Regions from separate parts of the Bradyrhizobium sp. USDA 4502 genome, predicted to be linked through region 2. Evidence: riboswitches for the same ligand, from Rfam matches in the RefSeq annotation. Region 2 holds a riboswitch; the other holds the start of a gene.
The links. A riboswitch is a leader RNA that binds a small molecule or an ion and turns the genes downstream of it on or off. The one in region 2 is predicted to bind S-adenosylmethionine.
Positions count from the first base shown of each region.

Region 1 (14,876 bases), 1.8 Mb from region 2:
TGTTCAGCATGAAGTCGAAGGGCGTCACCGTGCGTCCGATCCAGACCATCGACGGCGGCCACGAGGTCAACGAGGTGTTCTTCGACGACGTCGAGGTGCCCTACGAGAACCTGATCGGCGAAGAGAACAAGGGCTGGGATTACGCAAAATTCCTGCTCGGCAATGAGCGCACCGGCATCGCCCGGGTCGGCGTGTCGAAGGAGCGGCTGCGCCGCATCCGCGCGCTGGCCTCCAAGGTCGAGGCCGGCGGCCGCCCGGTGATCGAGGATCCGGCGTTCCGCGAGAAGCTCACGGCCTGCGAGATCGAGCTGAAGGCGCTCGAGCTGACCCAGCTCCGCGTCGTCGCCGACGAGGGCAAGCACGGCAAGGGCAAGCCCAATCCGGCCTCCTCGGTGCTCAAGATCAAGGGCTCGGAGATCCAGCAGACCACGACCGAGCTGTTGATGGAGATCATCGGTCCGTTCGCCGCGCCCTATGACGAGCACGGCGATGCCGGTTCCAACGAGAGCATGGATTGGACCGCGCAGATCGCGCCGAGCTACTTCAACAACCGCAAGGTTTCGATCTACGGCGGCTCCAACGAGATCCAGCGCAACATCATCAGCAAGGCGGTGCTGGGGCTTTGATCCTCTCCCTCTCCCCGCTCTTCGCGGGGAGAGGGTTGGGGTGAGGGGCATCTCTCCGAGCAACGACTGCCGAGAGACCTGTACCCCCTCACCCGGATCGCTTCGCGATCCGACCTCTCCCCGCAAGCGGGGCGAGGTGAAGAGGCCCCGGCTTGAACAACGATCAGTTAGTTAAGGGAACGAACATGGATTTTGATCTGTCCGAGGAGCAGCGGCTTCTCAAGGAAAGCGTCGACGGGTTGCTGGCGGATGCCTACGACTTCGATGCGCGCAAGAAGTACATGAAGGAGAAGGGCGGCTGGAGCAAAGCGCTCTGGAGCAAGCTCGCCGAGCAGGGCCTGCTTGGTCTGCCCTTCGCGGAGACCGACGGCGGCTTCGGCGCCGGCGCGGTCGAGACCATGATCGTGATGGAAGCGCTCGGCAAGGCGCTGGTGGTCGAGCCTTATCTCGCCACCGTCGTGGTCGCCGGCGGTTTTCTGCGCCATGGCGGCTCGGCCGAGCAGAAGGCCAAGCACATTCCCGGCATCATCGACGGCAGCAAAACCTTCGGCTTTGCCCAGCTCGAGAAGAACTCGCGCTACGACCTGTTTGATGTCGTGACCACGGCGAAGAAGAAAGGCGACGGCTGGGTGATCGACGGCGAGAAGTTCGTCGTGCTCAACGGCGAGAACGCCCAGACCTTGATCGTGACCGCGCGCACCAAGGGCGGCCAGCGCGACAAGACCGGCATCGGCGTGTTCCTGGTTCCGGCGGATGCCAAGGGCGTCACCAGGAAGGGCTATCCGACCCAGGACGGCCTGCACGCCGCCGACGTCACCTTCACCAATGTCGAGGTCGGTGCTGACGCCGCGATCGGCGATCCCGGGAACGGCCTGCCTCTGATCGAACGCGTCGCCGACGAAGCCCGCATTGCGCTGTGCGCGGAAGCGGTCGGCGCGATGGACGAGTCGCTGAAGGAGACGGTCGAGTACATCAAGACCCGCAAGCAGTTCGGCGTTGCGATCGGCTCGTTCCAGAGCCTGCAGCACCGCGCCGCCGACATGTTCGTGGCGCTTGAGCAGGCCCGCAGCATGTCGATGTTCGCCACCATGGCGTCTGACTTCGACGATGCCAAGGAGCGTGCGTCGGCGGTTGCCGCCGCCAAGGTGCAGGTCGGCAAGTCCCTGAAGTTCGTCGGCCAGCAGTCGATCCAGCTTCATGGCGGCATCGGCATGACCATGGAAGCCAAGATCGGCCACTACTTCAAGCGGCTGACCATGATCGAGAACACGCTCGGCGACACCGACTACCACCTCCGTCGCGTCAGCGAGGGCGGCGGGTTGTTGGCCTGAGCCATCTCCGTCATTCCGGGGCTCGCGAAGCGAGAACCCGGAATCTGGCGCCGTAACCTCTGGATTCCGGGTTCGCGACTGCGTCGCGCCCCGGAATGACGTGCAAATAACAGGGAAACAACAACAATGAAAAACACCCCGTTCGATCTCACCGGCCAGGTCGCGGTCATCACCGGCTCGAGCCGCGGCATCGGCCGCTCCTCGGCCGAGCTCCTGGCCAAACTCGGCGCCAAGGTCGTGATCTCCTCGCGCAAGGCGGATGCTTGCCAGGAAGTCGCCGACGGCATCAAGAAGGCGGGCGGCGACGCGCTCGTCATCCCCTGCAACATCGCGCGCCGCAACGAGGTCGAGGCGCTGGTCTCGGGGACGATCAAGCATTACGGCAAGATCGACATCCTGGTCTGCAACGCCGCGGTCAATCCCTATTACGGCCCGCTGCTCGACATCACCGACGAGGCCTTCGACAAGATCATGGGCTCCAACGTCAAGAGCAACATCTGGCTGTCCGCACTGGCGATCCCGCAGATGGCCGAGCGCGGCAAGGGCTCGGTCGTGATCATCTCCTCGATCGGCGGCCTGCGCGGCTCGACCGTGATCGGCGCCTACGGCATCTCCAAGGCGGCCGACTTCGCACTGTGCCGCAGCCTCGCCGGCGAGTGGGGCCCGAAGGGCGTGCGCGTCAATTGCGTGGCGCCGGGCCTGGTGAAGACCGATTTCGCCCGCGCGCTGTGGGAGGACCCGGACAATCTGAAGCGCCGCACCGCATCGACGCCGCTCCGCCGCATCGGCGAGCCCGACGAGATCGCAGGCGCTGTGGCCTATCTCGCTTCCGACGCGTCGACCTTCATGACCGGCCAGACCATCGTGGTCGACGGCGGCGTCACGACGGCTGCGACTTAATCTTCAAGAGAAGCCGTCGTGGCCGGGCAAGCCCGGCCACGACGCGTTGCTTCAGACTTGCTCCAGCGCCCGCTCGAAATCCTCGATCAGATCGTCGGGATGCTCGAGCCCGGCCGAGAAGCGAACGAAACCTTCGCTGATGCCGAGCTCGGCGCGGGCCTCCGGCGCCAGGCGCTGATGCGTCGTGGTCGCGGGATGCGTGACCAGGCTCTTGGCATCGCCGAGATTGTTGGAGATGCGCGAGATCTTCAGCGCGTTGAGGCAGCGGAAGGCACCGGCCTTGCCGTCCTTCACCTCGAAGCCGACCAGCGTCGAGCCGGCGCCCATCTGCTTCTTCACCGTCTCGGCCTGCGGATGATCGGGGCGGCCCGGATAAACCAGCCGCGTGATCTTCGGATGTTTCGCCAGCGCCTCGGCGATCTTCGCCGCGTTCTCGGTCTGGGCGCGGACGCGGACGCCGAGCGTCTCCAGCCCCTTCAGCAGCACCCAGGCGTTGAACGGCGACAGCGACGGCCCGGTCTGGCGCATGAAATTATGGATGTGCTCGGCGATGAAGGCTTCCGACGACAGGATGATGCCGCCGAGGCAGCGGCCCTGGCCGTCGATATGCTTGGTCGCGGAATAGACCACGACGTCGGCGCCGAGCGACAGCGGGCTCTGCCAGATCGGCGTCGCGAACACGTTGTCGACGATCAGCCGGGCGCCGCCGCTATGCGCGATCTCTGCGATCGCGCCGATGTCGAGCACGTCGAGCGTCGGATTGGTCGGGCTCTCCAGGAAGAAGGTCTTGGTGTTCGGCCGCAATGCGCGCTGCCACTGGTCGAGATCGAGGCCGTCGACCAGGGTCGTCTCGATGCCGTAGCGCGGCAACAGGTCCTGCACCACGTAGAGGCAGGAGCCGAACAGGGCCTTCGAGGCCACCACATGATCGCCGGCCTTCAGCGGTGCCAGGATCGCGGTGGTCACCGCGGCCATGCCGGTTGCGGTCGAGCGCGCGGCTTCCGCACCCTCGAGCTCGATCATGCGGCGCTCGAACATCGCAATGGTCGGGTTGGAATAGCGCGAATAGATGAAGCCGGGGTCCTGGCCCTTGAAGCGCGCCTCGCATTGCTCGGCGGTGTCGTAGACGTAGCCCTGGGTGAGAAACAGCCCTTCCGACGTCTCCCCGAATTGCGAGCGCAGCGTGCCGCCATGGACAAGGCGGGTTTCGGGACGAAAGCGGGCCGTGGTTTCAGATTCAGACATGTGACCTCCGAGGTGGCCATTTCCCCTGGAGAATGGCCACAAAAAAACCGGCCTGGAGCAACCTCCACAAGCCGGGATCACACTGTCCCCGGCCTGTTTAGCGACTTATTTAACGTGGCTGCAAGCCGGCCGGCTCAAATCACCACGGGATAAGTGCAGCTGATATTCCCTCGCGCCCTTTCCGTCAAGACGGTCATCGGATAACCCGTAAAAGCCCATATTTTGGGGCTTGATGGCCGCCTGGAGTATGATTTTTGGGCCATCTCGAGGGATCGCCGAGGGACCGCATCGTGTCGTTCACGCTGGAAGATGAATCCAACGGAATCCTGCCCGACCGCATGATCGCGGAGATGGCGGAGGCCGGCCTCATTCTGCCCGCCTATGACTTCGTCGAGAGCCAGATCCAGCCGGCCAGCCTCGATCTGCGCCTTGGCGACATCGCCTACCGGGTCCGCGCCAGCTTCCTGCCGGGACCCGATGCCACTGTCGCCGAGCGGATCGACGAGCTGAAGCTGCACGAGATCGATCTGTCCGACGGCGCGGTGCTGGAGACCAACTGCGTCTACATCGTGCCGCTGCTGGAGAGCCTGGCGCTGCCGCCGGAGATCGTGGCCGCGGCCAACCCGAAGAGCTCGACCGGACGGCTCGACGTCTTCACCCGCGTGATCGCCGACGGTACCCGCCGCTTCGACATGATCGGCGCCGGCTATCACGGCCCGCTCTACGCCGAGATCAGCCCGAAGACGTTTCCCGTGCTGCTGCGCGAGGGTTCGCGGCTCAGCCAGGTCCGCTTCCGGATCGGCGAGGCGACGCTGACCGCCGACGAGCTCGATGCGCTGCATGCCGCCGAGCGGCTGGTCGATATCGACGATGCCGATCTCTCCGATGGCGTTGCGCTTTCCGTCGATCTTTCCGGCGAGAGCTCGGGCGGCTTCGTCGGCTATCGCGCCAAGCGCCATACCGGCGTGGTCGATGTCGATCGCCGCGGCGGCTATGCCGTCGACGACTTCTGGGAGCCGATCAAGGCCCGGCCCGACGGCAGTCTCATTCTCGATCCCGGCGAGTTCTACATCCTGGCGTCGAAAGAGGCGGTGCAGGTGCCGCCGGACTACGCCGCGGAGATGGTGCCGTTCGATCCGCTGGTCGGCGAATTCCGCGTCCATTATGCCGGCTTCTTCGATCCTGGTTTCGGCTATGCCGGCGCCGGCGGCAAGGGCGCGCGCGCCGTGCTGGAGGTGCGCTCGCGCGAGGTGCCGTTCATCCTCGAGCATGGCCAGATCGTCGGCCGCCTCGTCTATGAACGGATGCTCGAGCGCCCCGATGCTCTCTATGGCCAGCGCATCGGCTCGAACTATCAGGCGCAGGGCCTGAAGCTTTCCAAGCATTTTCGCGTGTAATTCCGTTTCGCGCGCTTAATTCCGTAGCCCGGATGAAGCGCTAGCGAAATCCGGGACGCTGCATACGCGCAATGAGCTGCCCCGGATTGCGCTTCGCTCCATCCGGGCTACGATTACGCGCGCGAGGCTTTATCTCGCCAACAAGAACAGCGGGAGCAGACATGACCGGAGAGCAGGACGCGCGCGAAACGCAGTGGCGGAAGTGGCGCAGCGTCGCCGATCTCTATCACGCCTTCTTCACCGGCCTGATCCTCACCGTCGTCACGCGGCGCGGCACGGCCGATGCCGCCGAGTTCGTCTTCCGTGTGTTTCGCCGCCAGCAGCAGGAACGCTTTCTCCCTGGCTTGAAGAAGCTCGGCCTCGACGGCCTGCCGCCGGCGGTCGCGGCCGCGCAATATCATTACCTCTCCAACTGGATCGGCGGCGTGCATGTCGAATACATGTATGAGACGGATCGCAAGGCCTGGATCCGCTATCCGCCCGCCGCGCTGGATCTGGAAGGGCACGGCGATCTGCGGCGTGCCCGGCGAGGTCTCGCGCGCGATGCTGCGCGGCTGGCACGCCAACAACGGCGTCGCACTCGGGGATTTGCGGCTCGGCTTCGTCTGCACCAAGCAGAGCGTCGACGGCCAGGACGGGCTCGAGGGCTATTACTGCGAGTACGATCATCCGCTCGAGCTCGACCAGCGCCTGGTGTTCGCGCGCCATCTCGAGGCACCGCTATTCGATCCGAACACCGCGCCGGCGCTGCCGGTCGACAGCTGGCCGAAGCCGCGGCTGGAAAAGGCCTATCGCAACTACGCGATGGAATATGTGAAGACGGCCGCGCCGGTCATCGTGCAGGTGTTCGGCCCGGAGGATGCGAGCTATCTGCTGCATCTCACCGGCAGACTGATCGGCATGCAGTATTACGACGAGGTCGCGCAGGCGCTCGGCGGCCGCCGTGGCCGTGCCACGGAATTTGCCGCATTCCTGCGCACTCTCTTCGAGTCGCAGGACGATATTGCTGACATCACCGAATCCGAGGGCCAGTTCGAAATCCGCCAGCAGGGCTGGAAGCTGATGGCCGACGTGGCCGACTATCATCCGGCCTGCGCCAGCGTATTGACCGGCCTGTTCGAAGGGCTGGCCGCCGGCTGCGGGCGGCATATTCCGGTGCATCTGAAGCCGAACAGCGCCGCCGGCGCGCCGTTCGTCTGGTCGATCGGCTAGCCCCAAGGTTCATCCGGGTTCACCTGCAATCGCGCAGGCCCCCCTTGCGCCCCGCGCACGTGGATTCCGCCGCCGCCATGGTAGGGAAACACCATGGCGCGGCTCCCCAGATCGCGCGTGGGAGTACAAATGTCCGATCTCGGCCTCGCCGAAATTCCTGTCGACGAACAAGAGCGGCCGCTGCCGCCGCCGGTGACCAAGCCGGCGCGCAATGCGCTGCTCGACGGGCCGATCCTGCGCACGCTGCTATGGCTGGCGTGGCCGAACGTGATCGCGCTCTCGGCCGGCACCTGCGTGGTGATCGCGGAGACCTCCTATATCGGCCGGCTCGGCGTCGAGTCGCTCGCGGCGATGGCGTTGGTGTTTCCCTGCGTGATCCTGACCATGACGATGTCCGGCGGCGCGATGGGCGGCGGCGTCGCATCCGCGATCGCGCGTGCGCTCGGCGCCGGCGAGATCGAGCGCGCCTCGACGCTGGCGATGCATGCGCTGCTGATCGGCCTGACCTTTGGTTTGACGTTCATGCTGGGCATGCTGATCTTCGGCCCGCGCCTGCTCGAACTGCTCGGCGGCCGGGGCAATGTGCTGGCGCAGGCGATCGCCTATTCGCAGGTGTTCTTCGGCGGCGCGATCCTGCCCTGGCTGATGAACACCATGGCCGGCATCCTGCGCGGCACCGGCAACATGAAGCTGCCGTCGACCATGATCCTGTCCTCGGCGGTGTGGCAGATCATTCTCGGCGGCACGCTCGGCCTCGGCCTCGGGCCGGTGCCGCAATTCGGGATGCGCGGCGTCGCGGCGGGTTCGCTGATCGCCTATTCGATCAGCATCAGCGTGATGGGCTGGTATCTGTTCTCGGGCCGTGCCCGCGTGAAGCCGAAGCTCAAGGGGCTGCGCGTGCAATGGGCGATGTTCATCGACATCCTCAAGGTCGGCGCGGTGTCCTGCTTCTCGCCGTTGCAGTCGGTTCTGACGATCTCGATCTTCACCCACATGCTGGCGCAGTTCGGCACCGCGGTGCTCGCCGGCTACGGCATCGGCGCGCGGCTCGAATTCATGCTGACCTCGGTCGCCTTCGCGGTCGGCATCGCCTCGGTGCCGATGATCGGCATGGCGGTCGGCGCCGAGCGCGTCGCGCGGGCCCGGCGCATCGCCTGGACCGCGGGCACGGTGTCGTTCCTTGCGGTCGGCGTGGTCGGCAGCTTCATCGCCGTCTTCCCCGACCTCTGGGTCAATCTGTTCACCAATGATCCGCACGTGCGGGCGACCAGCCATCAATATCTCTCGACCGCCGCGCCGATGTACGCGTTCATCGGCCTTGCGATGTCGATGTATTTCTCCTCGCAGGGTGCCGCGAAGGTGCTGGGCCCGGTGCTGGCGCAGACAGCGCGGCTGATCTTCATCGGCACCGGCGGCTGGTGGCTGTCGACGCATGAGGCGAGCGCGCAGAACTTCTTCGCACTCGCCGCCGCCTCGATGGGCGTGCTCGGCGTGCTGTCCTGCCTCAGCGTGATCCTGACGCGCTGGGGCAAGTCGGCACCGGTCGCCGAGGCGCAGCCGGCGCTGTCGTAGATATTAAACCCGTCATCCTGAGGAGCCGCGAAGCGGCGTCTCGAAGGGCGACGGCCCAGGTGTTTCGGCGTGCGCTCGCAGAAACGGCGGGGCTGTCGCCCTTCGAGACGGTCGCTTCGCGACCTCCTCAGGGTGACGGTCATAGTTCGAAATGCGCGGCCAGTCGCATGACCTAGCGGATCACGCCGCGCTCTTCTCCCTGGCCGATTTGGCCATCGCGGCTTGCATCGCCGCCGCGCCGAGATCCATCTGCGCGTCCATGTAGGGCGCGACCTCGTGCGGCAGCACGTCGGCGATCCACACCACGCGGCAGCGCGTGTCGCCCTCGGCGAACACCTGCACCGAGGCGGAATGCTGCTTCAACCGCTCGCTGCTGATCGCATAGACCAGCCGCTTTCGCTGGTCGTCGCAATCGACCAGCGTCTCGCGCGCCACGGTGCCGTTGGAGAAGCTGACGGTGCGGACGTCGCCGTCCAGTTGCGTGTCAGTCACGAAGCCCGGCACCAGCCGCGTATGCAGTGCGCCGAAATCGCGCAACGCGTCCCAGACATGATCTGCCGGCGCGTCGATCGGGATATCCTTGTGAATGGAAGCCATCGTTCAATCCTCGTTGGTTTCAGATGTGTCGTCATGCGAGGAGCGAAGCGACGAAGCAATCCACACCGCAGCAGGCGGAAAGATGGATTGCTTCGCTCCGCTCGCAATGACGGCGGAGCTGTGGTGTGCTAGGTCGACACCGCCTCGACATTGTTGCCGTCGGGGTCGAGCAGGAACGCCGCGTAATAGGTCGGGCTGTAATCCTTGCGATGGCCCGCCGCGCCGTTGTCCCTGCCGCCGGCTTTCAGGCCTTCGGTATGGAATGTCTTGATCGCGTCGTGGCTCGGCGCGCGGAACGCAATGTGCGCGCCACCTTGCGCCTTGCCCTTGTGCAAATGCAGCCAGAGCGCGGGCTCGCACTTCGGGCCGAAGCCGGCGCCGCTGTCGTCGCGCGAGCAGAGCACGAAGCCGAGCGGTGCCAGCACTGCGGTGTAGAAGCGCACGCTGGCGTCGAGGTCGGCAACGCGCAATCCGATATGGTCGTACATGGGAAATCTCCAGTCGTTGGGCGCATCAAAAGACGCGCGGACCGGAGCAGCCTAGCTATTGCAGCGCGAGACGTTCTTGGAAAATCTTGCGGTCGCCGCGCGAGGCCTGGCGGAACTTCAGCGGCGAGGCACCGGCGGCGCGGTGGAAGCTGCGCACGAAATTGGACAGATCGCCGAAACCGACGTCATAGGCGATGTCGGTGACCGGGCTGTCGTCATCGGCGAGTCGCCGCGCCGCATGGCGCAGCCGCGAGCGCACGAGATATTGATGCGGGGTCACGCCGAGCACGGCTGAAAACAGCCGCAGGAAATGGAAGGTGCTCAAGCCGGCCTGCTCCGCGGCATCGTCGAGGTCGATCTGATGCGGCGAATTGGCGTCGATCCACAGCGCGGCCTCGACGGCGCGGCGGCGATCGCGCAAGCCTGCGGTGAGAGGCTTTGCCTTGCGGTCGGACACCAGCTCGACAAGGCGGCTGGTGAGGAGGTGGCCGATCTCGTCGAGGCCGACGTCGCTGTTGCCAGCTGCCGCCGTCTGGGCCAGCTCGCCGATCACCATCAGTTCCGGCAGCGGCGGCACCGACCCGACCTGCCAGACCGCTGCGCGGTCGCCGATGGTCTCGACCAGCTCCGGATCCAGGAAGAACGACAGGCATTCGTCGCCGACCACGTGGTCGTGCGTGCAGGTGTATTCATCGCCGGGATGGCCGACCAGGATCGAGCCTGCCACCAGCTCATGGAAGCGGCCGCGGCAATGGCAGCCGAAGCTGCCGCTGCGCACATAGGACACCGAGTGGCAGGCGAACTGCTCGGCGAACGGCTTGTCGCCGGGTTCCGCCGTGCAGCGGAACTCGTTCACCGTGATGCGATCGCGCTGCAGCAGCGTGGTTCGGACCATACCCCGGATTTAAGCTTGCGGCCGGAGCCGTGCAACGGGCAGCAGCACATCAAAAAGGGTCTTGCTGGTGGTCGGCTGGGCGCCCTCGATCGAGAGCAGCCGCCGTTTCGAGATGCTGCCGCCGTTCGGCGAGATCCGGCCGGCATAATTGCCCGCCTCGAGCACCCGGTGGCAGGGCACCATGACCATGAAGGGATTGCGGCCGAGCGCCTGTGCCACCGAATAGACCGCGCCGGACGCGCGCAAGGCGCTCGCCACCTCGTCATAGGTCCGGGTTTCGCCGCGGGGAATGGTGCGGACAAACTGGTAGACGCGCGCGTTGAAGGCCGGGATGCCGCTCATGTCGAGCGCAACGCCGGCAAGGTCCCCAATGCCGCCGCGCAAGGTCGCGGCGATGCCCTCGATCGCGACAGCGACCTCCTCGGGAGGCCGCATCTCGCGCGCGTCAGGATAAAGCTTGAATAGCCGCTTGCGGGTCTCGATCTCGCGCAGCTCGGGAAGCTGCACGCCAGCCACGCCGAGCTCGCCCCACGCGATGCCGCATCGGCCGATCGCCGTGTCGAAAATGGTATGCCCACGCCCCGCCATGACGCCACCCGCCCCCATGCGCGCGATCCTAACATTGTCGCCGGCGCGCGCATCCGGAATCTTGACGTTTAGCTAACCATGTCGCGGCCCCTTCTGTGTGACCCCGCCAATTTATCAGTCACGCATCTTAAAGGCTTTGCCCGCTATCTGGTCGTCAGCATGCTGCTCCACGGTACGATCGGCGGAACGATGACCAGCACCGGCGCGGATGGGGCGCGCGGCAGCACAGCCGTGGCCGGGACATCGACCGGGCGTCTTCATCCGCTGTTCGCATTGTTGTTGCTGGCATTGGTCCTGCGCCTTGCGGCCGCGCTCTGGCCCAACGTGATGTATCCGGACGAGATCTTTCAGTATCTCGAGCCGGCGTGGCGGATGCTCGGCCATGACGGCATTTTGACGTGGGAGTGGCGCGAAGGCATTCGCGGCTGGTTCCTGCCGACATTGCTGGCCGGGCCGGTCGCGGTGGGCGGCTTGATTGCGCCGGGGGGCGAGGGCGCTTTCCTGGTGCCGCGCCTGGTCGCCGCATCTGCGTCACTGTCGATCGTGGTCAGCGCCTGGTTCTTTGGTGCACGGATTTCGCGAACCCATGCCATCGTCGCGGCGTTCGCTGCGGCAGTCTGGTTCGAGTTGATCCTGCTCGCGCCGCACACATTGGGCGAGCCGTTGGCGACGGCGCTGGTCGTGCCGGCGGCGCTGCTGGTGACCGGCCGTCCGTCGCCGCGGCATCTGGCGATCGGCGGCGCGTTGCTCGCTTTCGCCTTTGTCTGCCGCTTTCAGTACGCGCCGGCCATCGCCGTGCTTGCGCTCGGCGCCTGCTGGATGCGTTGGCGAGACCTGATTCCTATGATCGCGGGCGGTCTCGCCGCGCTGATGCTCACCGCCGCGATCGACCTTGCGCATGGCGCCATGCCGTTCGCCTGGCTGATCGGCAACATCAAGGAAAACCTGCTGCACGATCGCGCGACCGAGTTCGGCGTGACGCCGCCTTCGGCCTATCTCGCCAACTTCCTGATCGTGTGGTCGGCGGCGATCGTGTTGCCGCTCGCCGCGATCTGGCGCGGCGCGCGGCATGCGCCGCTGCTGCTGGCCGTGGCGTTGGTCAACCTCGTCTTCCACAGCTTGATCGCCCACAAGGAATACCGCTTCGTCTTCTTGTCGGTGGCACTGTTCATCATCGTCGCGGCGCTGGGATCGGCCGATTGGGTGCAATGGCTGCGCGCAAAACCCGGGTGGCGCCGCTGGGCATTGCCGATCGTCACCGGCGGCTGGGCCTTGCTCTCGGTGACGCTCGCCGGCGCCAGCGAAGGGATGCGCGACTACTGGACGCGCGGTGTCGGCGCGGCGCGGCTCGCCGCCGAACTGCGCAGCGATCCGCAGCTGTGCGGCCTCGCACTTTACAATGTCCGTTTCCAGCTGTTGCCAGGGCGGGAACGATTGGTCGGCCCAGTACCGCTCTATGCGCTGGAGCCCGCCGATCCGCTCGCCGAGCTGATCCTGCCGCCGCTGTTGCAGGCGACCAAGCCGGCCTTCAATCGCATCCTCGCGCGGCCCGCGGCCGCCGGTGATCTGCCGGCGGATTATTCGAGGCAAAGCTGTGCCCGCGTCGGTATCGCCGATGCCTGCATCTATGCACGAAGCGGCAGCTGCAATGCTGCTGCTGCCGCGGCTTTTGTCATCAATGACGTGCTCGTGAGGATGGGCCACTAGCGGGGGCGGTGCGGCGATCGGCTCCAATGCGCGCTTGATCCGCTGCCTCCGCCCGGGCTATGGTCCGGCCGGTCGCACCCCTGAGGTGCGACCTCAAGCAATTGAGATCGCGGGCGTAGTTCAATGGTAGAACGGCAGCTTCCCAAGCTGCATACGAGGGTTCGATTCCCTTCGCCCGCTCCAGCCTTCAGGCAAATGTCGCGGGACAGTTTGTCGGCACGGCAATGTATTTGACGACAGCAGGAGACGTGACGTGAGGTTGCTTGGAGCGCTGCTGCTTGCGCTGGGCGCGCTTTGGATGACGAGGCCGGCATCCGCGCAAATGTATGATCCGCGCTATCCCGTCTGCATGCATGTGTACGGTGAGTTGGTCGGCGAACGCATGGACTGCATCTTCACGTCGCTGGATCAGTGCCAGGCCAGCGCTGTGGGCATGCCGGCGACCTGCCTGGTGAACCCCTATTATGCGCCAAGGTCGGCGCGTCCTTACCGGCCTGAACGATGACCTTTCCGCCCGTTGTCGCGAGCGTCATTTGAGATCAGTGCATGGCATGGTGGTACTACGCGCTCTTCGCGATCGTTTTGCTCGGATGTTGTGCATTGGTGGTTCGCGCCCGCCGCGGCAGCAATGAAAGAGAAGACGAGGAGCTGAACCGGCGGATCGACGAGCGCGTCGATCGGCTCGATCTCACCCGGCGCAATCGCGACAGGGATTCCTGACCCAGGGGATCCGCAGACGGCCTTCGCTATTATCCCGGGATATTACGGCGATCTGTTCACGCAACGTGCGCGCCTAACGCACCGTACTCGACCTGTTCTTCTCACAACGCGCAGTTATGTTTCCGTAGTTCTCCGCGTTTGAGAACGAAGTTCCGCCGGAACGATGTCGCGGGTTCCGGCATTGGTCGAATAGAGCCGACCGACCTCCGGCGAGAACGGTCGGTTCAAGCCCGCGCCTGGCCGTTCCCTCTCAACAGCCCCCCTAGAAGACGGCCGGCGCGGGTCCTTATCCCGGTCCTGCTCGATGTGACGAGGCTGCGCGCCGGGCGAGTATCGCTGACGTTCGCGATGGATTTAGCGCCAGCCCAAAGCGGGCGCGATCTGGGTCAAGATCGTCTCGATCACATGCGCGTTGTAGTCGACGCCGAGCTGATTGGGGACGGTCAGAAGCAAGGTATCGGCCTCCGCGATCGCCTCATCCGTCTTGAGCTGCTCGATCAGCCTGTCCGGCTCGGCGGCGTAGCCGCGGCCGAAGATGGCGCGCGTCCTCTCATCGATGAAGCCGATCTGGTCTTGCTCCTGGCCGTTGCCGAAATAGGCGCGGTCGCGATCGTCGACCAGCGCGAAGATGCTGCGGCTCACCGAGACCCGCGGCTCGCGCGTGTGCCCGGCTTCCTTCCAGGCGGCACGATAGGCCCGGATCTGGGCGGCCTGCTGGATGTGGAAAGCCTCTCCGGTCTCGTCGTTCTTCAGCGTCGAGCTTTGCAGGTTCATCCCGAGCTTCGCCGCCCACACCGCGGTGGCGTTCGAGCCGGCGCCCCACCAGATGCGCTCGCGCAGGCCTTCCGAGAGTGGTTCGAGCCGCAGCAGGCCGGGAGGATTGGGAAACATCGGCCGTGGATTGGGCTGCGCAAATCCCTGGCCGCGCAGCATGTCGAGGAAGATCTCGGCATGACGCCGGCCCATGTCGGCGTCGGTTTCGCCCTCGCCCGGCTGATAGCCGAAATAGCGCCAGCCGTCGATCACCTGCTCGGGTGAGCCGCGGCTGATGCCGAGTTGCAGGCGTCCCCTCGCGATCAGGTCGGCCGCGCCGGCGTCCTCGATCATGTAGAGCGGATTTTCGTAGCGCATGTCGATCACGGCGGTGCCGATTTCGATCCGGCTGGTCCTGGCGCCGACGGCCGCCAGCAGCGGGAACGGCGAGGCCAGCTGGCGAGCGAAGTGATGGACGCGAAAATACGCACCGTCCGCGCCGAGCTCTTCGGCCGCGACCGCAAGGTCGATGGATTGCAGCAGCACATCTGCGGCTGAGCGGGCCTGCGACTGCGGCGAGGGCGTCCAGTGCCCGAACGAAAGGAATCCGATTTTCTTCATGCCGGCAATGTAGGGATGTCCGCGACGAATTGCGATCCGTGACGTGACCCGGGGATGACCGAAAGTGTCTACCAGCCGGGAAATTTTCTGCGGCAGATGTTGCGGGTTTTGCAGATCGCGCCGTTGCGCAAGTGCTGCATGCGTGCAGGTCTTGCCGCCTGCGCCGCGGCATGACTTGCGATCCCGGGGCGCGCCGCCTAGCTTTCTGCCACGATTTCTCCCGC
Region 1 is NZ_JBSSGF010000001.1:8,313,986-8,328,861, forward strand. Features, by position in the region: gene pimC (pimeloyl-CoA dehydrogenase large subunit) at 1-626, shown strand, start outside; gene pimD (pimeloyl-CoA dehydrogenase small subunit) at 812-1,957, shown strand; gene ACVW1B_RS38685 (SDR family NAD(P)-dependent oxidoreductase) at 2,084-2,857, shown strand; gene ACVW1B_RS38690 (O-succinylhomoserine sulfhydrylase) at 2,909-4,102, opposite strand; SAM riboswitch at 4,179-4,258, opposite strand; gene ACVW1B_RS38695 (2'-deoxycytidine 5'-triphosphate deaminase) at 4,393-5,499, shown strand; partial or broken gene ACVW1B_RS38700 (hypothetical protein) at 5,661-6,711, shown strand; gene ACVW1B_RS38705 (MATE family efflux transporter) at 6,841-8,283, shown strand; gene ACVW1B_RS38710 (SRPBCC family protein) at 8,464-8,880, opposite strand; gene ACVW1B_RS38715 (VOC family protein) at 9,009-9,368, opposite strand; gene ACVW1B_RS38720 (helix-turn-helix domain-containing protein) at 9,424-10,263, opposite strand; gene ACVW1B_RS38725 (methylated-DNA--[protein]-cysteine S-methyltransferase) at 10,273-10,851, opposite strand; gene ACVW1B_RS38730 (4-amino-4-deoxy-L-arabinose transferase) at 11,011-12,558, shown strand; tRNA gene ACVW1B_RS38735 (tRNA-Gly) at 12,668-12,741, shown strand; gene ACVW1B_RS38740 (DUF3551 domain-containing protein) at 12,812-13,063, shown strand; gene ACVW1B_RS38745 (hypothetical protein) at 13,105-13,278, shown strand; gene ACVW1B_RS38750 (LLM class flavin-dependent oxidoreductase) at 13,633-14,652, opposite strand.
Region 1: it holds a riboswitch for S-adenosylmethionine, as region 2 does, so the genes downstream of both, ACVW1B_RS38690 (O-succinylhomoserine sulfhydrylase) here and metX (homoserine O-acetyltransferase MetX) in region 2, are expected to answer to the same signal.

Region 2 (14,876 bases):
CATCGATGCCGTCGAGCTCGTGAGCGCGGGCGGCATCTTCCTCGCCGCGCTGGCTGCGCTGGTGTCGGTCTACGGCATCGTGTTCGACGAGATTCCGCCGCGCGCCTGGGAGTTCGTGATCGGCTCGTGGTGGTTCGGCGGCGGCGTCATGCTGGCGACCGCCGGCCTCGTCGGCCGTCAGCGGCCGGCGCAGAAGGCCGCCGCGCTATCGGCGGGGCCGATCCGGGATCAACGGCTGCGGCGGTGAGCGCCGTCGCAGACCTGCGGCCCCGCTGCGCCAATCTGTCCCGTAGCTGCGACTGGCCGATGCGATACCCTCACCAAAAAATCGGGAGGGACTTCAATGCCAGCGAAATTCAGTCGCCGTCACGTCATCGCTGCCGGAGCGGCGGCCGCCGCGATGCCCTTCCTGCCGCGCGGCGCCTCGGCGCAAGCCGCCTGGCCCTCGCGGCAAATCCGCATGATCTGCAGCTATCCCGCCGGCGGGCAGACCGATCTTTTGGCGCGGGCCTTCGGCGAATTCATCGCAAGGCAAGTCGGGCAAACCGTCGTCATCGAGAACAAGGCGGGTGCCTCGGGCTCGATCGGCGCCGCCGAGGTGGCGCGCGCCGCGCCTGACGGTCACACCATCCTGTGCTCGATCTCGACCACTTACGTGATGAACCGCGCGATGATGAAGAACCCCGGCTACGACATGGACAAGGATCTGACGCTGGTCAGCGTGATCCCGGGCGCCGGGCTGCTGCTGGTCGCGAGCCCGAAATTGGGCGTCAAGACACTGGCGGAATTCGTCGCCTATGCGCGCAGTAGCGGCAAGGTGAATTTCGGCACCTACAGCGCGGGCTCCGCGCCGCACATGACGATCAACGAGCTCAACAAGCAGTATGGCCTCACCATCGAGCCGATCCACTATCGCGGCGAGGCACCGATGTGGACCGGGCTCGCGGAAGGCACGCTCGATGTCGCGATGGGCAGCTACACCGCCGCGCAAACCGTCCTGCAGAGCAACCGGGGTGTCGCGTTCGCCGTGCATTCGAAGAAGGTCGACGCGATTCCCGAGATCACGACGCTGCCCGAGCAGGGCGCGACGTCGAAGTTCTTCACCGTGAGCGGCTTCTCGGGCTGGGCGCTGCCGAAGGCGACGCCGCAGCCGATCGTCGATCGGCTGTCGGAGATTTGCGTCGCCGCCAATAGCGATCCGAAGGTGAAGGAGGTGCTCGCGACCTTCGTGCTGGAGCCCGCGATCGGCTTCAAGGACAGCAATGCGCTGTATCAGCGCGAATTGCCGGTCTGGATGGAGGCCGCGCGGTCACTCGGCCTGCCGCCGGCTTGAAGCGATCCGGAACTGAAGGATGGCTAGATCGACGGTCACCATTCGTCGTAGAACCACTCCCTCGGGATACGAGGCCGCGCTCTTGCGTATGGCGGGATAGACGTCCGCTCGGGTTTGCGCGCGGCCGGAGCCGGCTGTGCCGGAGGCGGTGACGCCTTCGGCTCGGAAACCTTCGCGAGCGCCCGTTTCATTTCTTCCTGGCTCGCCTTGAGTTCCTCAATGGCCTTGGAGCTCTCGCGGGCCATCTGTTGCTGGTTCGCCTTTAGTTGTTCGATATTTCGTTCAACATTTGCGAGGTCGCGTGCGATCGTTTGCAGCAGCTGCGCCTGATCGGGAAGGGCTGGGTTGGCTGTCGGCGCGGCGTCCTGCGGTGGTGCGGTCTGAGGCAACGGCGTCGCTTGGGGCGGAGCGGCGTCTGCCGCGGCGACCTGAACGGTAGGTGGAGCGGGCTGGGCCGGAGGCTGCGGATCATCCGGCGGCAATGATGGAGTTGAAACGAGCTGCGGCGCCCAACGGGCGACAAGCAGCTTGGCTTCCCCGCCATATGACGACTGCAAAGCCAGGGCAGCGACCACGATACAGGCTGCCACCGACAAGGCGGTGAGCGCTCGGAATACCGGTCTTCCGGGCGGCGATTGCGAGCCAGGTACGGAAGAAGCAGGGCTCGGCCCGGAAGAAGCAGGGTTAGGTCCGACCGAGGGCGGGTTTGGCTTTGCCGACGGGTGGGACGCGGCATCGCGCTCCATTCTCGCGAGCTGTTCACTCAAGCGCGTGAGTTCTTCATCGGCGCGCGCAATCTGCTTTTGGGCTTCCGCGAGTCGTTCGTCGGCGCGCGCGCTCGGGCTATCGTTCGATCCAACTGGGTTCGGAGTGGGTGTGGAGTTCATCGACGTTTCCCTTTCCGTCCAATGTCACCCAAGAGTGCCGACTCGGCTATCCGTCAGGGGCGATCAGCCTCCAGCACTCCCTTCAGTCTTGTCCAAAGAATGGCCGGATGATAGCGCGCCCGAGGTCTCGTGATAATGGGGCGGGATATTGGCCCGGGCTAGCCGGAGATCGGGTCCGCTCGGGTCAAAAGCCGACATCATTCCGCGCCGCTTGGGGCAATGCAAACGGCCCTGGCCAGCGTAGTCTCAGGCGTCCCGCTCCACCAACTCGAAGGTGATGCCCTCCGGGCCCTCGAACAGCCGGAGCTTCCGGCTGATGTAGTCCATCTCCTCGCTCAGCATGGTGACACCGTTGGCCACCAGGTGCGCGGTGGCCGCCTCGATGTCGTCGACGCGGAAGGCGAGGTGATTGAAGCCCAGCTTTCGCAGATTGGTCGGGTGCACCCCCGGATCGGTCCCCGGGGGGCGGGTCGAACTGAAGCAGCTGGATTTCGAAATCCGCTCCTTCGAGTGCGAGGGTGATGTGCTGCGCTCTCATGGCCGGCATGCCCATGTACCGGGCGGGAACGCCGCCGTCGATGGTCGCGACGTGAGTCTTCTTGAAGCCGAGCAGTGCGAAGAACGCGATCGCCGGGCCGGCGTCGGCCACTGCGATCGTCACATGATCCGGACTGAGTATCATCTGATCGCTCCCTGTCATCGGCGACGCGCCGGCTTTCCTGCTGGAGGCTATCAGCTCGCTCCGTCCGCCGGTAGGTGGGTCGGCCCTGCGGCGACACAATCCGACGGGCAATCAGCGATTCATGTCGCGAGAATGCGGACGTGTGACCCACAAGCAGCGCAACACACTCGGTGTCGTCCCGGCGAAAGCCGGGACCCATAACCACAGCTGGTCATTGTTGCGCGATGCTGGGACGACGAGTCCCGTCAACCACACCCGCCGCGGAGTATGGGTCCCGGCTTTCGCCGGGACGACGAATGGAGAGAAGTCGTCCCGCTTACGTCTTCAAATTCGCATGCGGCCGGCCGAAGTCGGGTGCGGCGGAGTCCTGGCCGGTCTCGACGATGCCGCGGCGGATGGCCCGGGTGCGGGTGAAGTGGTCGAACAGCGCTTCGCCGTCGCCGCGCCGGATCGCGCGGGTCAGCTTCGACAGATCCTCGTTGAAGGTGCCGAGCATCTCGAGCACGGCGTCCTTGTTGGCGAGGAACACGTCGCGCCACATCGTCGGGTCCGAGGCAGCGATGCGGGTGAAGTCGCGGAAGCCGCCGGCGGAGAATTTGATGACCTCGGATTCCGTCACCTGCGCCAGCTCGTCGGCGGTGCCGACGATGGTGTAGGCGATCAGATGCGGCAGATGGCTGGTGATCGCGAGCACGAGGTCATGATGGTCGGGCGTCATGATCTCGACTTTGGCGCCGAGCGCGGCCCAGAACGCGCGCAGCCGGTCGGTCGCCGCGGGATCGGTGCCTTCGGGCGGGGTGAGGATGCACCAGCGGTTGATGAACAGCTCGGCGAAGCCGGAATCCGGCCCCGAATGCTCGGTGCCGGCCACCGGATGCGCCGGGACGAAGTGGACGCCGTCAGGCAGATGCGGCGCCATGTCCTTGACGACGGCGCCCTTCACCGAGCCGACGTCGGAGATGATGGCGCCGGGCTTGAGATGTTCGGCGATCTCGGCCGCGACCGGGCCGCAGGCGCCGACCGGGATGCAGAGGATGACGAGGTCGGCATCCTTCACCGCCTCGATGTTGGTCTCGACGACGCGATCGACGATGCCGAGTTCGGCGACGCGCGCACGCGTCTTCTCCGAGCGCGCGGTGGTCACGATCTCGCCGACCAGCCCCTGCGCGCGCGCGCCGCGCGCGATCGAGCCGCCGATCAGACCGAAGCCGATCAGCGCGATGCGTTGGAAGAGCGGGGCGGTGGTCACGATGTCACTTTCCGGCCAGGAAGTCGCGCAGCCCCTCGACCACGAGGCGGTTGGCCTCCTCGGTGCCAATGGTCATGCGCAGCGCATGCGGCAGCTTGTAATTGTTGAGTGCGCGCAGCACGAGGCCGCGCCGTGTGAGATAGGCGTCGGCTTCCGCCGCGGTCTTGCCCTTGTCGGTCGGGAAATGGATCAGCACGAAATTGGCGACGCTCGGCGTCACCTTCAGCCCGAGCTTGCCGATCTCCTCGGTCAGCCAGTTGCGCCATTGTTCGGTGTGGGTTCGCGACATCTGCACATGCGCCGTGTCCTCGATCGCCGCCACCGCCGCCAGCATCGCCGGCGTCGTGACGTTGAACGGACCGCGGATACGGTTGCAGGCATCGACGATATGCGCCGGCCCGAACATCCAGCCGATCCGCAGCGCCGCAAGGCCGTGGATCTTCGAGAAGGTGTGCGTCACCACCGTGTTGTCCGTGGTCGCGACCAGCTCGATGCCGAGCTCGTAGTCGTTGCGCGAGACGTAGTCGGCATAGGCGGCGTCGAGCACCAGCAGCACATGCGACGGCAGCGCGGCGCGCAGCCGCTTGACCTCGTCGAACGGGATGTAGGTGCCGGTCGGATTGTTCGGGTTGGCGAGCCAGACCAGTTTCGTGCGCGGCGTCACCACCTTGAGTATGGCGTCGACGTCGGCCGTGAAATTGGTCTCGGCCGCGATCACGTTCCTGGCGCCGTTCGCCATGGTGGCGATCGGGTAAACCAGGAAGCCGTGGGTGGTCGAGATCGCCTCGTCGCCGGGCGCGAGATAGGTGTGCGCCAGCAGGTTGAGGATTTCGTCGGAGCCGGCGCCGCAGATGATGCGGTCGGGATCGAGCCCGTAGGCGCGGCCGATCGCCTCGCGCAGCACGCGCGAGGTCCCCTCCGGATAGTCCTCGAGATGGTCAGCCGCCGCCTTGTAGGCCGCGATCGCCTTCGGAGACGGCCCGAACGGCGTCTCGTTGGCGGACAGCTTGAACACCTTGCGGCCCGGTTCCGGCACCGGGCTCTTGCCGGGCGTGTAGGGCGCAATATCGAGGATGCCGGGGTTCGGCACGGGGCGGGACATCATCAACTCCGAACAGAGCGTTTTCGAGCGAAGTGGATACCGGTTCGCGTGAAGAAAACGCGTCAAAACAAAAGCCTGGACGGGCGGCTGGCTCTTACTTCAGGTCCTGGCCGATCCGTTAGAGGGCACCGTATAGCGCGTTGCGTGGCTGCCGACGAGGGCCGACGAGCGGACCGAGGCGCCGGCCTTGATCAGGGCGAGCTTGATGGCCTCGAAACCCTTGTTCTTAAGGTCTTGCCCGGTGACCGAGACCAGGAGCGCCGCGCCGTCGAAAGCGGTGTCGGGGACCGCGACGATCTCGGCGAGCGGCGCAAGCGCCCGGGCGACATCGGCGTTCCAGCCGGAGACGCGCACGCTCCAGGTCTGCACTTCGGTGACCATGGCGTCGTCGGCGACCCGCGAGATCACGAACACCGGCAGCGCGGCGGGATGGTCGGCGCGTTCGAGGAACGGCAGCCGCGCGATGATCTTCGGCGCGCCACTGGCCTCGAGCGCATTCCACCACGGCGTACGGCTTGCGATCGCGGAGACCAGCGCGAGGTCGCCCTTCGACTTCGCCACCGCCTCGACCGCGGCCTGTGCGCTGAAATGCGACACGTAAGGCACCACGAAGCCGAAGTGAAACCGCGCCGAGTCGCGCATGGCCGACTCGCCGACCGAAACATCGGCATGCACCGCGAACGGCGCCTGCACATAGGTGAAGGTCGAGATGATGACGCGCCAGATGCTCTCGATGGTGTCGAGCGGCAGGATGCCGCGATGACGCCGCACCAGCTCGCGCATCATGCTGGCCTCGCGTGCCGGGCGGAATGCCGAGCCGACCTCCTGGGTCTTCTTGACCTGGATCAGGCGGTCGATGATGTCGCCGCGCGCCATCAACAGGCGGTGTACCTGCTCGTCGATCGCATCGATCTCCTTGCGCAGATCCTGCAGCGAGGGCGGCGACGGGGGTGGGTTGGACATGCTCTCAAACCTTGTCGTCGGGGCGGCCCGTTGCCGCGTCGGACAGGTCCCTGATTAGGAAAGACGGGCAGCGAAAGCAAAGAGAAACGTCGCAGGCGTGCCTTGCGCATTCGGTTAACCAATTGGCCGTGGGCAGGGCTGTCTTGACGGCGGGGGGCATGGGGACTACGTTCCCTGCGTCCCGTGGTCATTTGAGCCGGCCGGCTTGCAGCCACGTTAAACAACTCGCTAAACAGGCCGGGGACCTTATCAGCTCCCGGCCGAACCTTTGTTCAGGCCGGGTTTTTTATTGGCCTGAGGTCCGTCGAGCCCTCCCGCGCGGAGGCAGGGTCGCCTAGATGAGCAACGTGCGTCCGATACCGAGCCCACAAACCCCGAGCGATGATCGCGCCCATGAGGCCGACCATCCGTCGTCACTGGTGGCGAAGTTCGGGATGGACCAGCCGCTCAAGCTCGATTGCGGCGTCGATCTCGCACCATTCCAGATCGCCTACCAGACCTATGGCGAGCTCAATGCCGACCGCTCCAACGCGATCCTGGTCTGCCACGCGCTGACCGGCGATCAGCATGTCAACAACATCCATCCCGTCACCGGCAAGCCCGGCTGGTGGGAGACCATGGTCGGCATCGGCCGGCCGATCGATCCCGACAAGTACTTCATCATCTGCTCCAATGTGATCGGCGGCTGCATGGGCTCGACCGGCCCTGCGTCGTTGAACCCCGCGACCGGCAAGGTGTGGGGACTCGATTTCCCGATCATCACCATCCCCGACATGGTGCGTGCGCAGGCGATGCTGATCGATCGTCTCGGCATCACGACGCTGTTCTGCGTGGTCGGCGGCTCGATGGGCGGCATGCAGGTGCTGCAATGGACCGCGGCCTATCCGGAGCGCGTGTTCTCGACGCTCGCGATCGCCTGCTCGACGCGCCACTCGGCGCAGAACATCGCGTTCCACGAGCTCGGCCGCCAGGCCGTGATGGCCGATCCGGACTGGCGCGGCGGCCGCTATGTCGACGAGGACACCCATCCGCACCGCGGATTGGCGGTGGCGCGGATGGCCGCGCACATCACCTATCTCTCGGACGCCGCGCTGCATCGCAAGTTCGGACGGCGGATGCAGGACCGCGAGCTGCCGACCTTCTCGTTCGATGCGGATTTCCAGGTCGAGAGCTATCTGCGCTACCAGGGCTCGTCCTTTGTCGAGCGCTTCGATGCCAACTCCTATCTCTATCTGACCCGCGCGATGGACTATTTCGACATCGCCGCCGACCACAACGGCGTGCTGGCGAAGGCGTTCACCGGCATCAAGACGCGGTTCTGCGTGGTGTCGTTCACCAGCGACTGGCTGTTTCCGACCTCGGAATCGCGCGCGCTGGTGCATGCGCTGAATGCGTCGAGCGCGCGGGTGTCGTTCGCCGAGATCGAGACCGACAAGGGGCACGATGCCTTCCTGCTCGACGTGCCCGAATTCCTCGAGATCTCCCGCGCATTCCTGCTGGCCGCAGGCAAGGCACGCGGACTGAAGGACGGCGGCCAGCCATGAGCATGCAGCAGACATTGCCCTTGCCGGGCATCGCGCCGGAGCGGACCGGCGGCCATCGCACCGATCATCTGCTGGTCGCCGACATGGTGCGGCCGGGCTCGCGCGTGCTCGATGTCGGCTGCGGCGATGGCGAATTGCTGCAGCTCCTAGAGAGCCGCGGCATCGACGGCCGCGGCATCGAGCTGTCGCGCGAGGGTGTCAATGGCTGCGTCGCCAAGGGGCTCGCGGTGGTGCAGGGCGATGCCGACACCGACCTCGTCAATTATCCGGATGATGCGTTCGACTACGTGATCCTGTCGCAGACCTTGCAGGCGACGCGACAGCCCAAGGTGGTGCTGGAAAATCTGCTGCGCATCGGCCAGCGCGCCATCGTCTCGTTCCCGAATTTCGGGTTCTGGAAGATGCGGCTGCAGCTGTTGATCGGGGGCCACATGCCGCGCACCGAGAATTTGCCGGCGAGCTGGTACGACACCTCGAACATCCACTTCTGCACCATCAAGGATTTCGTGCAGCTCTGCGAGGAGATCAACGTCAAGATGGAGCGCGCGGTGGCGCTCGATCTCTACGGCCGTCCGGTGCCGCTCAACCTGCCGTGGTGGGTGTGGAACATGTTCGGCGAGCAGGGTGTGTTCCTGCTCAGCAGGGGTGGGCAGGGGAAGTGACGTCATGGCGTCATTCCGGGGCACGCGAAGCGTGAACCCGGAATCTCGAGATTCCGGGTTCGATGCTGCGCATCGCCCCGGAATGACAGGACTACACCGGCGCCGCCACCAGCGACCTCGGATCGCGCACCGGCCAGCGGCCGGCCTCGACCAGCGCGATGAAGCGCCCGACCATCTCGTTGAACAGCGCCGGCTCCTCGAGGTTGAGCACGTGGCCCGACTTCGGGAAGAACGATAGGCCGGCGGCCGGCAGATGCTGCTTCAGGAACATGCTGGGCGCGATGCAATTGTCGTCCTCGTCGCCGCACAGGATCAGCGCCGGCGTCGCGGCGCGCTTGATCGCATCGGTCATGGTGTAGATCGAGGGCCTGCCGCCCTGGAAGCTGCGCATCGTGTTGGCGGAGCCCTTGGCGTCGTGGCGGGCGAGCGCGGCGTAGAAGTCGGCGTGGCCGCGCGGATCCTTGACCAGGAACGGAATCCGGCTCGGCGCCTCGCGCGTCACCTTGGCGACCTCAACCGCGCCGATGCTCTCGTATTGCGCGGCATTGGCGCGGCACTGCGCGCGGAAGGCATCGAGATTCTCGAGGCTCGAGCCGGAGCCGACCGCGGCCAGCGTCATCGACAGCGCGCGCTCCGGCGCGTTGAGGGCGACCTGCAGCGACGAATAGGAGCCCATCGAGAGTCCGACGAAATGCGCCCTGGCGATGCCGAGATGGTCGAGCACGGCGAGCGCGTCGGTATAGAAGTGCTGGTAGGTGTAGACGTCGGCACTCGCAGGCACGTCGGACGGCGTGTAACCGCGGGCCGAATAGGCGATGCAGCGGTGGCCGCGCGCGAAATAGCGCATCTGCGGCTCCCAATTGGTGTGATCCGCGGCGAACTCGTGCAGGAAGATGATCGGGGTTCCGCTGCCGGCCTCTTCGAAATGGAGGCGGACATGATCTTTCGTCGTGGCGTAGGGCATTGAAATTCTCCTCTCGTTGGCCGCCCCCAGATTTGCAGTTAATTTTCAAGGCCGCAATGCGGCAGTTCCGGTTCCTTTCTCGTCATCGAATCATCGCGGAATGACCCAGAAATTGTTCCCGCAGTGCCGCATGAAATCTTCCTCGCGCCATCCCGATTTTCAAAACCACCGCCGTGTTCCCTTGAGTGTTTCCTTGGGAACGCGACGGGGAATTGGGGGGTGTTACAGAGGATCTAGTGAAGTATGGTTCAGTTGCTTGCGTGTCGCCGGTCGCTTCGTGTTTTGGCGCTGGCTCTGTGTTCGCTCACTCTCGCCGTGATCTCCGCCGCACCGGCATCCGCCCGTCCGCATCATTCACGTCACGCGCATTCGGCCCATGCCGGCCATCACGCGCGTCATTATGCCCGTCATCACTATCGGCCCGCAGCGCGGCTGTCGCGCGCCGAGCGCCGCGCACTCGCGCAGCCGGGCGGGATCATCGAAACCAACGCAGCGCCGTTGCCCGGCAGCGCTGACCCCGTGCCCAACACGGGCGGCGTGATTGCGGCAAGCGGCTTCGGCTCGTCCGGCATCGTGGCCGAGGCGCGCCGCTATCTCGGCGGCAATCCGACCGGCCGCTCCAGCCTGTGGTGCGCCCGCTTCATGAACATGGTGCTGCAGCACACCGGCCATCGCGGCACCGGCTCCGACATGGCGAGCTCGTTCGCCAAATACGGCACGCGCGTTTCGGGACCGCAGGTCGGCGCCATCGCCGTGATGAGCCGCCGCGGCGGCGGCCATGTCGGCATCATCACCGGCGTCGATGCCAAGGGCAATCCGATCATGATCTCGGGCAACAGCGGCCACCGCGTCCGCGAGACGCGGGTCTCGCGCGGCCGCATCTACGCCTATGTGATGCCGACCAACTGATCGCTCGAAAGCGGGGCAGGGCGCGCACGCGCCTTGCCCGGCCTACGACGCTACAGGTCCCTCAGCGGCAATCGTGTCGCCGACGGCGGCGCCGCCATCGCTGATGATCTCGGCATAGATGCCGCACTCATTGTTGCCGAAACGCTGCATCAGCGTGTTCGGCACCGAGAGGTCGCGCGCGCCGGTATCGGGATCGACATTGACCGCGGCGCAGCGGGTGATGCGCTTCACCACCCTGGCCCGGGCGCTGCCGATCGCGATGGTCTGGTCGAGCAGGCTGGCTTCATGCCAGGCCGGCCAGCCTTCGACATAGAGGTTGGCGCGGAAGCGCAGCGGATGGACCGGCGCCTGCACCATCTGCTCGATCGCCCGCAGGCTGGCCAGATTGATGATCGAGACCACCTTGCGCGGCACGTCGGAGAAGCTGTGCCCGGGGCTGACCAGCACCTTGGGCGGGCCCTTGATCTGGCCGGTATGACGGTCAGCGAAATAGCGTTCGATCGCCGCGCGGCCTTCCGCGGTCTCGAGGTCGCCCTGGGCCACCATCGCGCCATCCCGACGCAGCGTCAGCACGTGGCTGTCATCGTCGAAATGGGCGCGCAGCGGCGCCAGCCACTCGTCCCGCTGCAGCATCAGGAAATGCGGCTTCGGCAGCCATTTCGGCACCGAGGGATCGAAACCGCTCGGGCCGTTCTCGATCGCATAGCGGCGATCGGAGCGGAGCGTCTCGCCGGCCTTGAGCTCTGCGTGCGGCAGCGGCTCGGGCGTGAGGCCCTTGACGGGATAGCGATAGATGCCGGCGATCCGGGCAGAGGAAGCGTGCGTGTTGTCCATTCGCCCGCTCTAGCCTGTTTGGCGTGCGAGGAGAACTGTCACCCGCGGGAAGGTACTAGTCGGCGCGCGCCGCTCCAGGAGCGTCCAGCAGGCGCTGCATGAACACGAGATCGAGCCAGCGGCCGAACTTGCGTCCGACCTCCGGCATCCGGGCGACCTCGATGAAGCCGGCCTGCGCGTGCAGCCGGAGCGAGGCGGGATTGCCGCCGTCGATGCCGGCGATCATGACGTGCTTGCCGAGCGCGGTGGCCGCGGCGATCAGCTCGTCGACGATGATCCGGCCGAGGCCGCGGCCGCGATGATCGGCATGGATATAGACGCTGTGCTCGACGCTGTAGCGGTAACCCGGGAAGGCCCGGAAGTCGCCGAATGTGCCATAGCCGAGCACCGTCGCTCCCTCGACGGCTACTAGCACGGGATAGCCCAGAGCCTGCCGCGCCGTCATCCAGGCTAGCCTCTCGGCCTCGGAATCCTGCTTCTCCGTCCAGATCGCGTTCGAGTTGGCGACCGCCTCGTTGAAGATCGCGGTAATCGCAGGGATGTCCTGCTCGGTGGCGGGGCGGATAATCATCGCTGGTTCCTTGACGCGCCTCTTGAATGGACCTCATCGTCTACTATATAAGACAATATGTCAATTATAGAGGACAAGGCCGATGAGGCTCTCGGGCGGCGGGTTCGCGCCGAACGGGAGGGCCGCGGCTGGTCGCTGGCGGACCTCGCCGGGCGGGCCGGCGTGTCCAAGGCCATGCTGAGCAAGATCGAGCGGGCGGAGGCAAGCCCGACGGCGGCGACGCTGTCGCGGATCGCCACGGCCTACGGTCTGACCATGGCCGCGTTGTTCGAGGTTGCCTCACACAATTCCCGCCTGCAGCGGGCCAAGGATCAGCCGGTGTGGCGCGATCCGAAGGCGGCCTATCTGCGGCGGCAGGTGTTCCTGCATCCGGCCAATCCGCTGGAGCTGGTGGAGATCGAGCTGCCTGCGAGGCAGGAAGCCGGCTTCCCCGCCAGCGCCTATCACCTGGTCCGCCAGGTGGTCTGGGTGATCAGCGGCCGCCTCACCTTGATGGAAGGGGCGGAGCGCCATGAGCTCGCTGCGGGCGACCGCGTCGAGCTCGGTCCGCCGTCGGACATCGTCTTCCGTAACGAAACGGCTCAGCCCTGCCGCTACCTTGTCGCCATCGTGCGGCGCTGAGCTTCATCGGGCGAAATCGCAGACCGTGGCTCTTCCGTTTTGGAACCAAGTGCCCACATCTGCGGCAAGCCTGAAAAATGATGGCGACGACCAGAGGCTGGTTGAGGAACGTCAACGCGGCCCGCGGAAAACCCAATGAAGATGCCGTTGTCATGCCTGAATGGGTGGCGATGGCAGGCCGAGGGAAAACGAATGAACATTGAGAAGTACACCGAGCGCTCGCGCGGATTCATCCAGTCTGCCCAGTCGCTCGCAATGCGCGACGGTCACCAGCAGTTCTCGCCGTTGCATCTGTTGAAGGTGCTGCTGGACGACAATGAGGGACTCGCGGGCGGTCTGATCGACCGTGCGGGCGGCAATTCCAGAGCAATCCTGAAAGCGACCGAAGAGGCGCTGAACAAGCTGCCGAAGGTCTCGGGCAATGGTGCCGGGCAGGTCTACCTGTCGCCGGAGCTGGCGCGTGCCTTCGATGCGGCGGAAAAGGCCGCCGACAAGGCCGGCGACAGTTTTGTCACCGTCGAGCGGCTGCTGCTCGGGCTCACGCTCGAGAAGGGCAGCGAGGCGGCAAGCATTCTGAGCAAGGGCGGCGTCACGGCGCAGAACCTGAACGCGGCGATCGAAGCGCTGCGCAAGGGCCGCACTGCTGACAGTGCGACCGCCGAGAACGCTTACGACGCGCTGAAGAAATATGCCCGCGACCTGACCCAGGCTGCGCGCGACGGCAAGCTCGACCCGGTGATCGGCCGCGACGAGGAGATCCGCCGCACGATTCAAGTTCTGTCGCGGCGGACCAAGAACAATCCCGTCCTGATCGGTGAACCCGGCGTCGGCAAGACCGCCATTGTCGAGGGCCTGGCGCTGCGCATCCTCAATGGCGACGTGCCGGAGAGCCTGAAGGACAAGAAGCTGCTGTCGCTCGACATGGGCGCCTTGATCGCCGGCGCGAAATATCGCGGCGAGTTCGAGGAGCGGCTGAAATCCGTGCTGCAGGAGGTCTCGTCGGCCGAGGGCGGCATCATCCTGTTCATCGACGAGATGCACACCCTGATCGGCGCCGGCAAGACCGACGGCGCAATGGACGCGTCCAACCTCCTGAAGCCTGCGCTCGCGCGCGGTGAGCTGCACTGTATCGGCGCGACCACGCTCGACGAGTACCGCAAGCATGTCGAGAAGGATGCGGCGCTGGCCCGCCGGTTCCAGCCGATCTATGTCAGCGAGCCGACGGTCGAGGACACCATCTCGATCCTGCGCGGCCTGAAGGACAAGTACGAGCAGCATCACGGCGTGCGCATCACCGATTCCGCGCTGGTGGCCGCGACCACGCTGTCGAACCGCTACATCACCGACCGCTTCCTGCCGGACAAGGCCATCGACCTGATGGACGAGGCGGCAGCACGGCTGAAGATGCAGGTCGATTCCAAGCCGGAAGAGCTCGATTCGCTCGATCGCGACATCATCCGGCTCAAGATCGAGCAAGAGGCGCTGAAGAAGGAGAACGATGCCGGCTCCAAGAGCCGCTTGCAGACCCTGGAGAAGGAGCTCGCCGGGTTGGAGGAGCGGTCGACGGCGCTGACAGCGCGCTGGAGCGCGGAGAAGAACAAGCTCTCCAATGCCCAGAAGCTGAAGAGCGAGCTCGATGCGCTCCGCGTCGAGTTGGCCAATGCGCAGCGTCGCGGCGAATTCCAGAAGGCGGGCGAACTGGCCTATGGCCGGATTCCCGAGCTGGAAAAGAAGCTCGCCGACATCGAGGCGCAAGCGAACAGCAGGCCGAACGGCGGCGAGATGATGGAGGAGGCGGTCACCGCCAACCACATCGCGCAGGTCGTCTCGCGCTGGACCGGCGTGCCGGTCGACAAGATGCTCGAGGGCGAAAAGGACAAGCTCCTGAAAATGGAGGACAGTCTCGCCAGGCGCGTCGTCGGCCAGGCTGAAGCCGTGCGTGCGGTGGCAACCGCCGTGCGCCGTGCCCGCGCGGGCCTGCAGGATCCGAACCGGCCGACCGGCTCGTTCATGTTCTTAGGCCCCACCGGCGTCGGCAAGACCGAGCTGACCAAGGCGCTCGCCGCTGACCTGTTCAACGACGAGACCGCGATGGTCCGCCTCGACATGTCCGAGTTCATGGAGAAGCACTCGGTCTCGCGGCTGATCGGCGCGCCTCCCGGCTATGTCGGCTACGATGAGGGCGGTGCCCTGACCGAAGCCGTGCGGCGCCGGCCCTACCAGGTCGTGCTGTTCGACGAGATCGAGAAGGCGCATCCCGACGTCTTCAACGTGCTGTTGCAGGTGCTCGACGACGGCCGCCTGACCGATGGTCAGGGCCGCACCGTCGACTTCCGCAACACGCTGATCATCATGACTTCGAATCTCGGTTCGGAGTTCCTGGTGAATCAGCCGGAGGGCGAGGACACCGCGGCGGTCCGCGATCAGGTGATGGGCGTCGTGCGGGCGCATTTCAGGCCGGAATTCCTGAACCGCATCGACGAGATCATCCTGTTCCACCGCCTGCAGAAGAGCGAGATGGGCCGCATCGTCGAGATCCAGTTCGCGCGGCTGAT
Region 2 is NZ_JBSSGF010000001.1:6,519,259-6,534,134, reverse strand. Features, by position in the region: gene ACVW1B_RS30560 (hypothetical protein) at 1-247, shown strand, start outside; gene ACVW1B_RS30555 (Bug family tripartite tricarboxylate transporter substrate binding protein) at 344-1,333, shown strand; gene ACVW1B_RS30550 (hypothetical protein) at 1,369-2,220, opposite strand; gene ACVW1B_RS30545 (VOC family protein) at 2,467-2,664, opposite strand; gene ACVW1B_RS30540 (prephenate/arogenate dehydrogenase family protein) at 3,219-4,151, opposite strand; gene hisC (histidinol-phosphate transaminase) at 4,156-5,253, opposite strand; gene ACVW1B_RS30530 (chorismate mutase) at 5,353-6,216, opposite strand; SAM riboswitch at 6,390-6,469, shown strand; gene metX (homoserine O-acetyltransferase MetX) at 6,555-7,760, shown strand; gene metW (methionine biosynthesis protein MetW) at 7,757-8,422, shown strand; gene ACVW1B_RS30515 (alpha/beta fold hydrolase) at 8,514-9,386, opposite strand; gene ACVW1B_RS30510 (TIGR02594 family protein) at 9,630-10,295, shown strand; gene ACVW1B_RS30505 (MOSC domain-containing protein) at 10,338-11,129, opposite strand; gene ACVW1B_RS30500 (GNAT family N-acetyltransferase) at 11,185-11,700, opposite strand; gene ACVW1B_RS30495 (helix-turn-helix domain-containing protein) at 11,758-12,321, shown strand; gene clpB (ATP-dependent chaperone ClpB) at 12,514-14,876, shown strand, end outside.